Regions from separate parts of the Kutzneria sp. NPDC051319 genome, predicted to be linked through region 3. Evidence: riboswitches for the same ligand, from Rfam matches in the RefSeq annotation. Region 3 holds a riboswitch; each other region holds the start of a gene.
The links. Region 3 has a riboswitch for glycine ahead of AB0M73_RS00405 (L-serine ammonia-lyase). Riboswitches for the same ligand answer to the same signal wherever they lie in the genome.

Region 1 (3,269 bases), on a different contig from region 3:
ACAGCGCCTTCACGCGGTCGATGGCCAGCTGCTCGATGACGTCCACGTGCTCGCAGCCGCCGTAGTAGCGCCGGCCCGGGTAGCCCTCGGCGTACTTGTTGGTCAGCACGGAGCCCTGCGCCTCCAGCACCGCCAGCGGCGCGAAGTTCTCGGAGGCGATCATCTCCAGCGTGCCGCGCTGCCGGCCCAGCTCCGCGTCGACCGCCGCCGCGACCTCCGGGTCGAGCTCGTGCAGCGACGCCGTCAGCTCGACCGGCGTCACTCGCCCTCCTTGATCAGGGCGGCGTAGGCATCGGAGTCCAACAGGTCGTCGGGGTCGCCGTCGACGCGCACGGAGAACAGCCAGCCGTCGCCGTACGGGTCCGAGTTGACGGTCTCCGGGCTTTCCTTGACCGCGTCGTTGACCGCCACGACCTCGCCGCTGACCGGCGAGAACAGGTCACTGACCGACTTGGTGGACTCCAGCTCGCCGCACGGCTCGCCCGCCGTCACGGCGTCACCCTCGTTGGGCAGCTCCGCGTAGACGATGTCGCCGAGCTGCTCGGCGGCGTACTCGGTGATGCCGATGCGGGCGACGCCGTCGGAGACCGCCACCCACTCGTGCTCGGCGCTGTACCTAAGGTGGTCGGGGATGGTGCTCATGTCGAAGCCTTTCAGGATGAACGACGGTAGAAGGGCAGCTCGACGACGTCGACCGGGGTGATCGTGCCCCGGATGTCGACGGCGAGCGCGGAACCGGGAACGGCCCGGTCGGCGTCGACGTAGGCCATCGCGATCGCGTGGCCCAGCGTCGGCGACGGCGCGCCGCTGGTGACCTCGCCGATCCTCGCACCGTCGGCCGGATCCACCACCGGGTACCCATGCCTCGGCCCGCGCCGGCCGTCGGTGACCAGGCCGACCAGCTTGCGGGCCGGCGTCTCGGCCGAGGCCTTGGCCAGCGCGGCGCGGCCGACGAAGTCGCTGGGCTTGTCCAGCTTCACCACGCGGCCGAGGCCCGCGGCGTACGGCGTGAGTTCGGTGGTCAGCTCGTTGCCGTAGAGCGGCATGCCGGCCTCCAGACGCAGCGTGTCGCGGCACGACAGTCCACACGGGAGGATCTCGCCCGAGTCGGCGACCGCCTTCCACACGGCCTCGGCGTCCGCCGGCGCCACGAACAGCTCGAAGCCGTCCTCGCCGGTGTAGCCGGTGCGGGCCAGCAGCGCGGGCCGGTCGGCGACGGTGGTGGGGTAGGAGGCGTAGTACTTCACGGTCGACAGGTCGGTCGGCGTGAGCGGGGCCAGCAGCGACACCGCGCGCGGGCCCTGCACGGCGATCAGCGCGTACTCGGTGGAGGCGTCGCGGACCTCTGTCTCGAAGTCCTCGGCCCGGTCGAGCAGCTCGCCGGCCACCAGGGCGGCGTTGCTGGCGTTGGCGACGACCATGTAGTCCTGCTCGCCGGTGCGGTAGACGATCAGGTCGTCCAGGATGCCGCCGTCGTCGCCGCAGATCATGGTGTACCGGGCGCGGCCGACGCCGATCGCGGAGGCGTTGCCGACCAGGGCGTAGTCGAGGGCCTGGCCCGCCTGCGGGCCGGAGAGCACGATCTCGCCCATGTGCGTGAGATCGAAGAGGCCGGCGCCGGTGCGCACGGCATTGTGCTCGGCGACGTCACCGGTGTAGCGCAGGGGCATCTGCCAGCCCGCGAAATCGGTGAACTTGGCGCCGAGGCGCTCGTGCACGTCGTGCAGCGGCGTGCGGCGTGGATCGGTGCCCATCAGGAGACCCCTCGTGTGGTGGAGTGAGCCTCCCCCTCTGTCATGGGCCTGAGAGTTTCACCGGCGAACCGGCTTTCCCCTTGGGCGAGGCGCGATGGGCACGCCTGCTTTTCAGAGTCGCCTGTCCCGAGCGGTAGGGGTGCCTGAGAGATTCCGGGGAGGATTTGCTCCTTCGGCGCCTGCCCGACCTCGACAGGACTCTCCCGCTCGGTGTGAGCAGCGAAGATGTACTTGTGCCGGCCACCGTATTTGGAGGTGGCCGGCACGGTCAAGATTCAAGCGTCGTACCCCTTCAGATCACACCCGAGCGCATGGCGTACGCGACGGCGTGCGGACGGTTGCGCAGGCCGAGACGGTTCATCACGGCGTAGACGACGTTCTTCACGGTGCGCTCCGAGTAGGAGAGCTTGGTGGCGATCTGGGCGGTGTCCCAGCCCTCGGCCATCAGCCGCAGCACGTCGATCTCCCGCGGGGCGAGCCCGGAGGCGGTGAGGCCGTTGGGCCGCAGCACCTCCTTGTGCAGGCGCTCCACCTGCGCGAGCAGCGAGCCGAGCAGCGTGGGAGGCATGTCCCCCATGCCCCGCTTGGCCGCCAGCACCGCGTGCACGAGACGCTCGCCGCTGGCCGCCGCCTTCGGCAGCACCGCGACCACGCCGCACTCCACGGCCGCCAGCAGGTCGGCGTCGTGGAACCGGTCGGTGACGAGCACGATCTTCACGGGCGTGGACTCGGCGGTCCGCCGCAGCAACCCCATCACATCGGCGTTGACCGCGTCGGCGCACACCACGAACACCTGAGCCTCGGACAGTCTGCGCTCCGGCACAACCTGGAGCTCGGCCCGCGCCCGCAGGCAGCTGATCGCGCCGGCCAGGGTGATCGGATCGCCCGCGTGGACGGCTACCCACACTCTGTCCATGGTGTGTCCTCCTCGCTGTGTACCCCCAGGAACACACTGTGCAACGACCTTCTTCAGAGGATCTTCACGCCGCCTCCATGTCGTAGAGAAAGTCCTGACCAGCGGTTTTGGCGAAGTCCACTCGATCGGGCGATCGCGACAAGGTAAAAACGGGCACCGGAACGTCGTGTTCGGGCACACTCTCGGGCCGATGGCCTGGGAAGTTCCTGGTTGACCTGGGATCGTCTCCAGTAGGCTGACCGCAGTCCCCCGCGCGAGCAGGAGGAGCCTGTTGGTCGTCGAGGATGCCGCCGCCACGCTGTCCCGGACCACCGCCGAACGGGCGCGATTGCCCGAACTCGCCGAGGTTCTCGCCGCCTGCGCCGGCCATCTCACCGATGAACTGCTCACCGCCGCCCGGTTCTGGCTGGCCGAGGGCCGCTGTCTGGACGTGGCCCGAGCAGTCGCCTTCGCCGTTGTCCATCTACACGTTCCGGTGACGGCGCACCATCACCGGACCTTGGTCGACGCCTTGGTGACGGGCGGTCATGATCCTGTCGCAGTCCGTGGCGTGGAGCCGGCCCGGTGGCCGGCCGCGCTGCCCTTCACGTTCGTGGACG
Region 2 (3,269 bases), on a different contig from region 3:
GGTGGCGTTGAGCTTCATGGTGCACGAGCCCAGCGGGATCATGCTGCGGTCCAGCGCGACGTCCTTGTCCGACAGGGCACGCAGGTAGCGCAGCAGCGCGGTCTCGGAGCGGTGCTGATGGAACACCGGGTGGGTGAGGAACTCGCTGGTGCGGCGCAGGGCCGGCGGAATGCCGTCGGCGGTGTCCGCGTCCAGACCGTCCACATCGGACACAGTGACGCCGAATGCCTGCCACACCTGGGAAAGGTGCTCGCGGGTGGTGGTCTCGTCGCAGGCGATGCCGACGTGGTTCTCGTCGACCAGGCGCAGGTTCACGCCCAGCTCGCGGGCCTTGGCCACCACCTCGGCCGCGGTGCCGGGGACCTCGGCCAGCACGGTGTCGAACAGCTCGCCGTGCACGACGCCGACGCCGCCCTCGCACAGGCCGGCGGCCAGCACGGTGGCCATCCGGTGCGCGCGGGTGGCGATCGAGCGCAGGCCGTCGGGGCCGTGGTAGACGGCGTACATCGAGGCGATCACCGCGAGCAGGACCTGCGCGGTGCAGATGTTGCTGGTGGCCTTCTCGCGGCGGATGTGCTGCTCACGGGTCTGCAGCGCCAGCCGGTAGGCGCGGTTGCCGTCGGCGTCCTCGCTCACGCCGACCAGGCGGCCCGGCAGCTGCCGCTCGAAGCCCTTGCGGACGGCCATGTAGCCGGCGTGCGGGCCGCCGAAGCCCATCGGCACGCCGAACCGCTGCGTGGTGCCGACGACGACGTCCGCGCCGATCTCGCCGGGCGCGCGCAGCAGCGTGAGGGCCAGCAGGTCGGCCGCCACCACCGCGGCCGCACCGGCCGCGTGCACCTCGGCGATCACGGACTCGTGGTCGCGGATCACGCCGGAGGCGCCCGGGTAGGACAGCAGCACGCCGAAGAAGTCGCCGCCGAGGCCGAGGCCCTCGATGCCCTGGGACAGGTCGGCCACGACGATCTCGATGCCCAGCGGCTCGGCCCGCGTCTCGATCACGGCGATGGTCTGCGGCAGCGTGTCCGCGTCGACCACGAACTTGGTCGACCTGGACTTGCCGGCCCGGCGGACCAGCGTCATCGCCTCGGCGGCCGCGGTCGACTCGTCCAGCATCGACGCGTTGGCCACCGGCAGCCCGGTCAGGTCGCCGACCATGGTCTGGAAGTTGAGCAGGGCCTCCAGGCGGCCCTGGGAGATCTCCGGCTGGTACGGCGTGTAGGCGGTGTACCAGGCCGGGCTCTCCAGCACGTTGCGCAGGATGACGCCCGGGGTGACCGTGCCGTAGTAGCCCAGCCCGATCATCTGGGTCATGGGCCGGTTGCGGTCGGCCAGGGCGCGCAGCTCGGCCAGCGCCTCGACCTCGGTGGCCGGGGCGGGCAGGCTCAGCGTCAGGGCGTCGCTGCGGATGGCCGACGGCACCGCGCGCTGGGCCAGCTCCTCCAGCGAGCCGACGCCGACGACGTCCAGGATCTTGCCCAGCTCGGCGGCACGGGGACCGACGTGGCGGTCCGCGAAGGGCGTGCCGTGCTCGAGCGCGGCAAGGGGAATGCGGTCAGTCGTCATGCGTCGTGCCTCCGGGGCGTCGGGCATACGGGCGCGGGCCGTTTGCCCTCCCCCTCTGTCCCCGCCCGTGACGGGCACCTGAGAGCTTCACCCGCGCACGCGCGGGCTTGCACCGTCGGCGGGACGCGAGGAGGCCCCGCGTCCTCTTTCCAGAGGCGTCTGTCCCGTGCGGTCCTGGGTGCCTGAGAGGTTCCGGGGAGGATTTGCTCCTTCGGCGCCGGACCGGGGTCCGGGCTCTCCCGCACGGGATGTGCGACTACAGGCGCGAGTTTACCCCGGCCGGGCTACGGACCCCAGCCTTGACCACCGCGTGTCATCTCGATCACGTTCAGCCGGTGCGGCGGGCCTGCCGGCGCTGGGTGAGCTCGTCGCCGCCCTGCGGCTCCAGCTCCAGGCCGTCCGCGCGCTCCGCCTGGAACTCGTGGATGGTGCCGCTGATCTCCCGCATGGCCCCGCTGACGGCGATGCCGAACACGCCCTGGCCGCCCTGGAGCAGGTCGACGACCTCTTCCGGCGAGGTGCACTCGTACACGGTTGTGCCGTCGCTGAACAGCGTGATCCGGGCCAGGTCGGCCACCCCGCGCCGGCGGAGGTGCTCCACCGCCACCCTGATGTTGTGCAGCGAGACGCCGGTGTCCAGCAGGCGCTTGACCACCTTGAGGACCAGCAGGTCCTTGAACGAGTACAGGCGCTGGCTGCCCGAGCCCTGCGCGCTGCGGATCGACGGCGCGACCAGCTCGGTGCGGGCCCAGTAGTCCAGCTGCCGGTAGGTGATGCCGGCGATCTGGCACGCGGCGGGTCCCCGGTAGCCGACGAGCTCGTCGGGCGCCGAAGCGTCCGGGAACAGGGCACCCTGTTCGCCGGCGCCGGACCCGGCGGGCGCACCCTCCACCACGACAGCCTCCCCTCGACCGGCCTGACGACCGGCGACCGGAACCGACGGTCCTCCGTCCGGGGAACCGTCGGTCACAAGGTCGCAACGATGGGGGTTCACACCGTCACGACCGACTCCCCTCTGACGGTAAGTCCGCCCATGGGACGGGTCAACGCGACGCGCGGGTACGCGAAACCGTCATGTGGAGGCGGTCGTCACGGTGACGACTGCGTGTCACTGAACCGAGGACAGCATTGACGGTAAGTGTCTGACGGCGCAAAGAGCCTATCGACCAGCGACCTGCACATGCAGGATGTCGACCGGCAGATTCGGGAAGCCGTCGCCGGTGTTGTTCTGGTCGTCCTCGCCGCCGGCGGCGATCTTGCGCAGCACGTCCTGGCCGCCCGTGACCCGCCCGAACGGGGTGTAGTTCGGCGACAGCTTCGTGTCCTCGGTGCAGAAGAAGAACTGGGAGCCGTTGGTGCTCGGGCCCGCGTTGGCCATCGCCACCGTGCCGGCCGGGTAGGTGGCGCCGGTCAGGTTCTCGTCCGGGAACGAGTAGCCCGGGCCGCCGCTGCCGGTGCCGGTGGGGTCGCCGCACTGGAGCACGAAGATCCGCTGGGTGACCAGGCGGTGACAGTGCGTGAGATCGTAGTAGTGGTGTTCGCTGAGGAAGCGGAACGAGTTGGTCGTGCACGGCGCCTTGTCCGTGAGCGCCTGGAAGGTGATCAGGCCCTGGTCGGTGATCAGGTGGGCGGTGTACGGCTTGGCCGCCTGGGCCGGGTCGAAGGTCGGCAGGCCCTTGAATCTGTCGGCCGGCACCGCCTTC
Region 3 (3,269 bases):
TGCCCGCTGCCGTGGGGAAGGTGAACGGGACGCCGTCCACCGTGGTCGGTCCGCTCGGTAAGCCCTCGGCCGGGAAGGTGTAGCCGGATCCGTCGAAGTTGCCGTCGTGTGTGGTCGCGGTGTCGATGCCGTCGTTGTCGAACAGGCCGTCCAGGGGGACGGGGACCGGATCCGGCGCCTTGTCTGCGGCGAAGGCGGTCCCCGTGCCGTCGATCGTGGCCAACACGGTGGCGCCCAGGGCCAGTCCCAGGGCAGTCCGTCTGGGGAAGGTCGTCATCGAGCCCTCCTACGTCGGGCCGCCCGGCGACGAACAGATCCGATGTGTGGGGGGTGTTTGCGGCGGACCGGGGCCTGACGCGGGTTAGTCATCGGATGACTGTTGATCCTGGGGTGGCTGGAGTCACACTGTCAAGACCTCGGTCACGCCCCGGGCGCTCAGGTACTCCGGCGTCGTCTCCATCACAACCGCCGGTCGGTGGCCTTCCCTGGCCAGACGCATCCAGGCCTCGAAGAACGCGCCGCCCGGCCCCGAGGAGCTCCGCTTGCCGTCGAAGAACAGCGCCGTGGTCCGCTCCACCGGCTTCGGCAACTCTGCGTGCACAGCCTTCTCGATCGCCCTGGCCAGCGGCTTCGCATTGCCGTCGGCGTCGAACAGGCCGAGGCCGTACTCCAGCTCCGGGTAGTCGATGAACCTCCGGTTCACGTCATGCGAGCACCACCAGGTCAGGCCCCAGACGTTCTTGCAGGTAGCGACGTTGCCAATCGTGTGCTCCGCGTACTCCACCGCGTGTTCCACCGGGATGTGCGGGGCCGGCGCGCCCACCTCCTGCACCCAGATCACCCGGTCCGGCGAGCCGTAGGCGCGGGCCAGCTCCGTGCCGTACTCGGCGAGGTGGTGGATCTCCATTGACTGCGGACCGTAACGACGGGCCGCGTTCAGCGAGAACACCCAGGGGTGGACCGTGGTCATGGCGCCCTTGGTCGCGCTGGCCAGCGGCGTGAACGGGTGATCGTCGACGTACCAGGCGTCGTCGAAGGCCGAGTGGCAGTGCGGGTGGTCCGGGTCCGCCTCGTTGACCGTCGCCAGCAGCCGGTCCAGCCAGACGTCCACCTCGTCCGCCGTGCACGGGTTGTGCTCGACCAGGTTGTTCATCTCGTTGCCCAGCGTCATGCCCAGGAAGTTCGGCTCCCCGCGCAACGCCGTCGCCAGCGTGCGCAGCAGCAGAATCTGCCCCTCCAGCACATCGGGATCGGTGAAGACGTTGCGGTGGTGCCAGGTCTGCGTCCAGGAGGGGTAGAAGTCGAAGCTGGACAGGTGGCCCTGGATGCCGTCCACCGTGACGTCCAGGCCCGCCGCCGCGCCCATGCGGACCATCTCCAGCAGCTGCTCCACGGCCTTCTCGCGGACCACGCCCCGGTTCGGCTGGAAGACCGACCAGATCGGGAACACCCGCACGTGGTCGAGGCCCAGGCCCGCCAGCTGGTCCAGGTCGCGGCGGATCGAGTCCGGCTCGAAGTCCAGCCAGGAGTGCCACCAGTGCTTGCTTGGCGTGTAGTTCGCGCCGAACCTCATCAGCCGCTCCCCGGTTCGTTTACAGTGAGGGCAACAATTCCACACAGGCCGCGTGCCGAAGGCACACAGCCCGGTCGGGAGAGTCCTCGATGCGTGTCGTCGGGGCGCCGAAGGAGCAAGCCTCCCCGCACACTCTCAGGCATCCCAGACCGGCCGGGCGAGGCAACTCTGGAAAGCAGCGTGCGCGGTCGTGCATGCCCACCCACGGTGCAAGCCGTCGCGGTCGTGACGGCGAAGCTCTCAGGTCCCATGACAGAGGGGGAGCTTCCGTCTTCTCCTATGCCCTGGAGTCCGTCATGGCCATCAGCGTTTTCGATCTCTTCTCCGTGGGCATCGGCCCGTCCAGCTCGCACACCGTCGGGCCCATGCGGGCCGCCTACATGTTCGTCGACCGCCTGCGGTCCGCCGAGGTGTTCGATCGCGTCACCCGGGTGCACGTCGAGCTGTTCGGCTCCCTCGGCGCCACCGGCCATGGCCACGGCAGCCCCAAGGCTGTGATGTTGGGCCTCGAAGGCTCCCAGCCCGAGCTCTGCGACCCCACCGACGCCGACTCCCGCGTCGCCCTCATCCGCTCGTCCGGTCGCCTCGCGCTCGGCGGCTCCCGTGAGATCGACTTCGTCGAGGACACCGACCTCATCATGCACCGCCGTAAGCAGCTTCCCTTGCACCCCAACGGGATGAGCTTCGCCGCTTTCGACGCCGAGGGCTCTTCGCTCGACTCCGCCGTCTACTACTCCGTCGGCGGCGGCTTCATCGTCGACGAGACCGCCACCGGCACCGACCGCATCAAGCAGGACTCCACCCCGCTGCCCCACCCGTTTCTGAGCGGCGACGAACTCCTTGCCCGCACACGGGAATCCGGCGTCTCCATCAGCGATGTCATGCTCGCCAACGAGTTGTCCTGGCGTCCCGAGGCCGACATCCGCTCCGGTCTGCTGCACATCTGGCACGTCATGCAGGAGTGCGTCGAGCGGGGCTGCACCGTCGAGGGCACCCTCCCCGGCGGCCTCAAGGTCCGCCGCCGGGCCGCCGACCTCCGCCGCACCCTCGCCGCCGAGCACTTCGCCACCGATCCGTTGCGGGTGATGGACTGGGTCACCCTGTTCGCCCTCGCCGTCAACGAGGAGAACGCCGCCGGTGGCCGTGTCGTCACCGCCCCCACCAACGGCGCCGCCGGCATCGTCCCCGCCGTCCTGCACTACTACTCCCGCTTCGTCCCCGGCGCCTCCGACGACGGTGTGGTGCGGTTCTTGTTGACCGCCGGCGCCATCGGCGTCCTGTTCAAGGAGAACGCCTCCATCTCCGGCGCCGAGGTCGGCTGCCAGGGCGAGGTCGGCTCCGCCTGCTCCATGGCCGCCGCCGGCCTCGCCGAGGTGCTCGGCGGCACCCCCGAGCAGGTCGAGAACGCCGCCGAGATCGCCATGGAGCACAACCTCGGCCTCACCTGCGACCCCATCGGCGGCCTCGTCCAGATCCCCTGCATCGAGCGCAACGCCCTGGCCTCCATCAAGGCCATCACCGCCGCCCGCATGGCCCTGCGCGGCGACGGCGCCCACTTCGTCTCCCTCGACAAGGTCATCAAGACCATGCGCGAGACCGGCCGTGACATGAAGGACAAGTACAAGGAAACCGCCCGCGGTGGCCTGGCGGTCAACGTCATCGAGTGCTGACCGGCCTGGATTGCCAGGAGGCGCTA

Region 1: linked by a shared signal. The riboswitch ahead of gcvT (glycine cleavage system aminomethyltransferase GcvT) and the one ahead of AB0M73_RS00405 (L-serine ammonia-lyase) in region 3 are both predicted to bind glycine.
Region 2: linked by a shared signal. The riboswitch ahead of gcvP (aminomethyl-transferring glycine dehydrogenase) and the one ahead of AB0M73_RS00405 (L-serine ammonia-lyase) in region 3 are both predicted to bind glycine.

The regions. Positions count from the first base shown of each region.
Region 1 covers NZ_JBFBAM010000019.1:29,554-32,822, forward strand. Annotated here, with positions in the region: gene glyA (serine hydroxymethyltransferase) at 1-262, opposite strand, end outside; gene gcvH (glycine cleavage system protein GcvH) at 259-642, opposite strand; gene gcvT (glycine cleavage system aminomethyltransferase GcvT) at 654-1,754, opposite strand; glycine riboswitch at 1,876-1,970, opposite strand; gene AB0M73_RS21035 (response regulator transcription factor) at 2,047-2,670, opposite strand; gene AB0M73_RS21040 (hypothetical protein) at 2,942-3,269, shown strand, end outside.
Region 2 covers NZ_JBFBAM010000039.1:82,049-85,317, reverse strand. Annotated here, with positions in the region: gene gcvP (aminomethyl-transferring glycine dehydrogenase) at 1-1,566, opposite strand, end outside; glycine riboswitch at 1,726-1,818, opposite strand; gene AB0M73_RS31020 (MerR family transcriptional regulator) at 1,895-2,461, opposite strand; gene AB0M73_RS31015 (peptidylprolyl isomerase) at 2,726-3,269, opposite strand, start outside.
Region 3 covers NZ_JBFBAM010000001.1:92,057-95,325, forward strand. Annotated here, with positions in the region: gene AB0M73_RS00395 (alpha-L-fucosidase) at 1-277, opposite strand, end outside; gene AB0M73_RS00400 (glycosyl hydrolase) at 401-1,573, opposite strand; glycine riboswitch at 1,639-1,735, shown strand; gene AB0M73_RS00405 (L-serine ammonia-lyase) at 1,870-3,243, shown strand.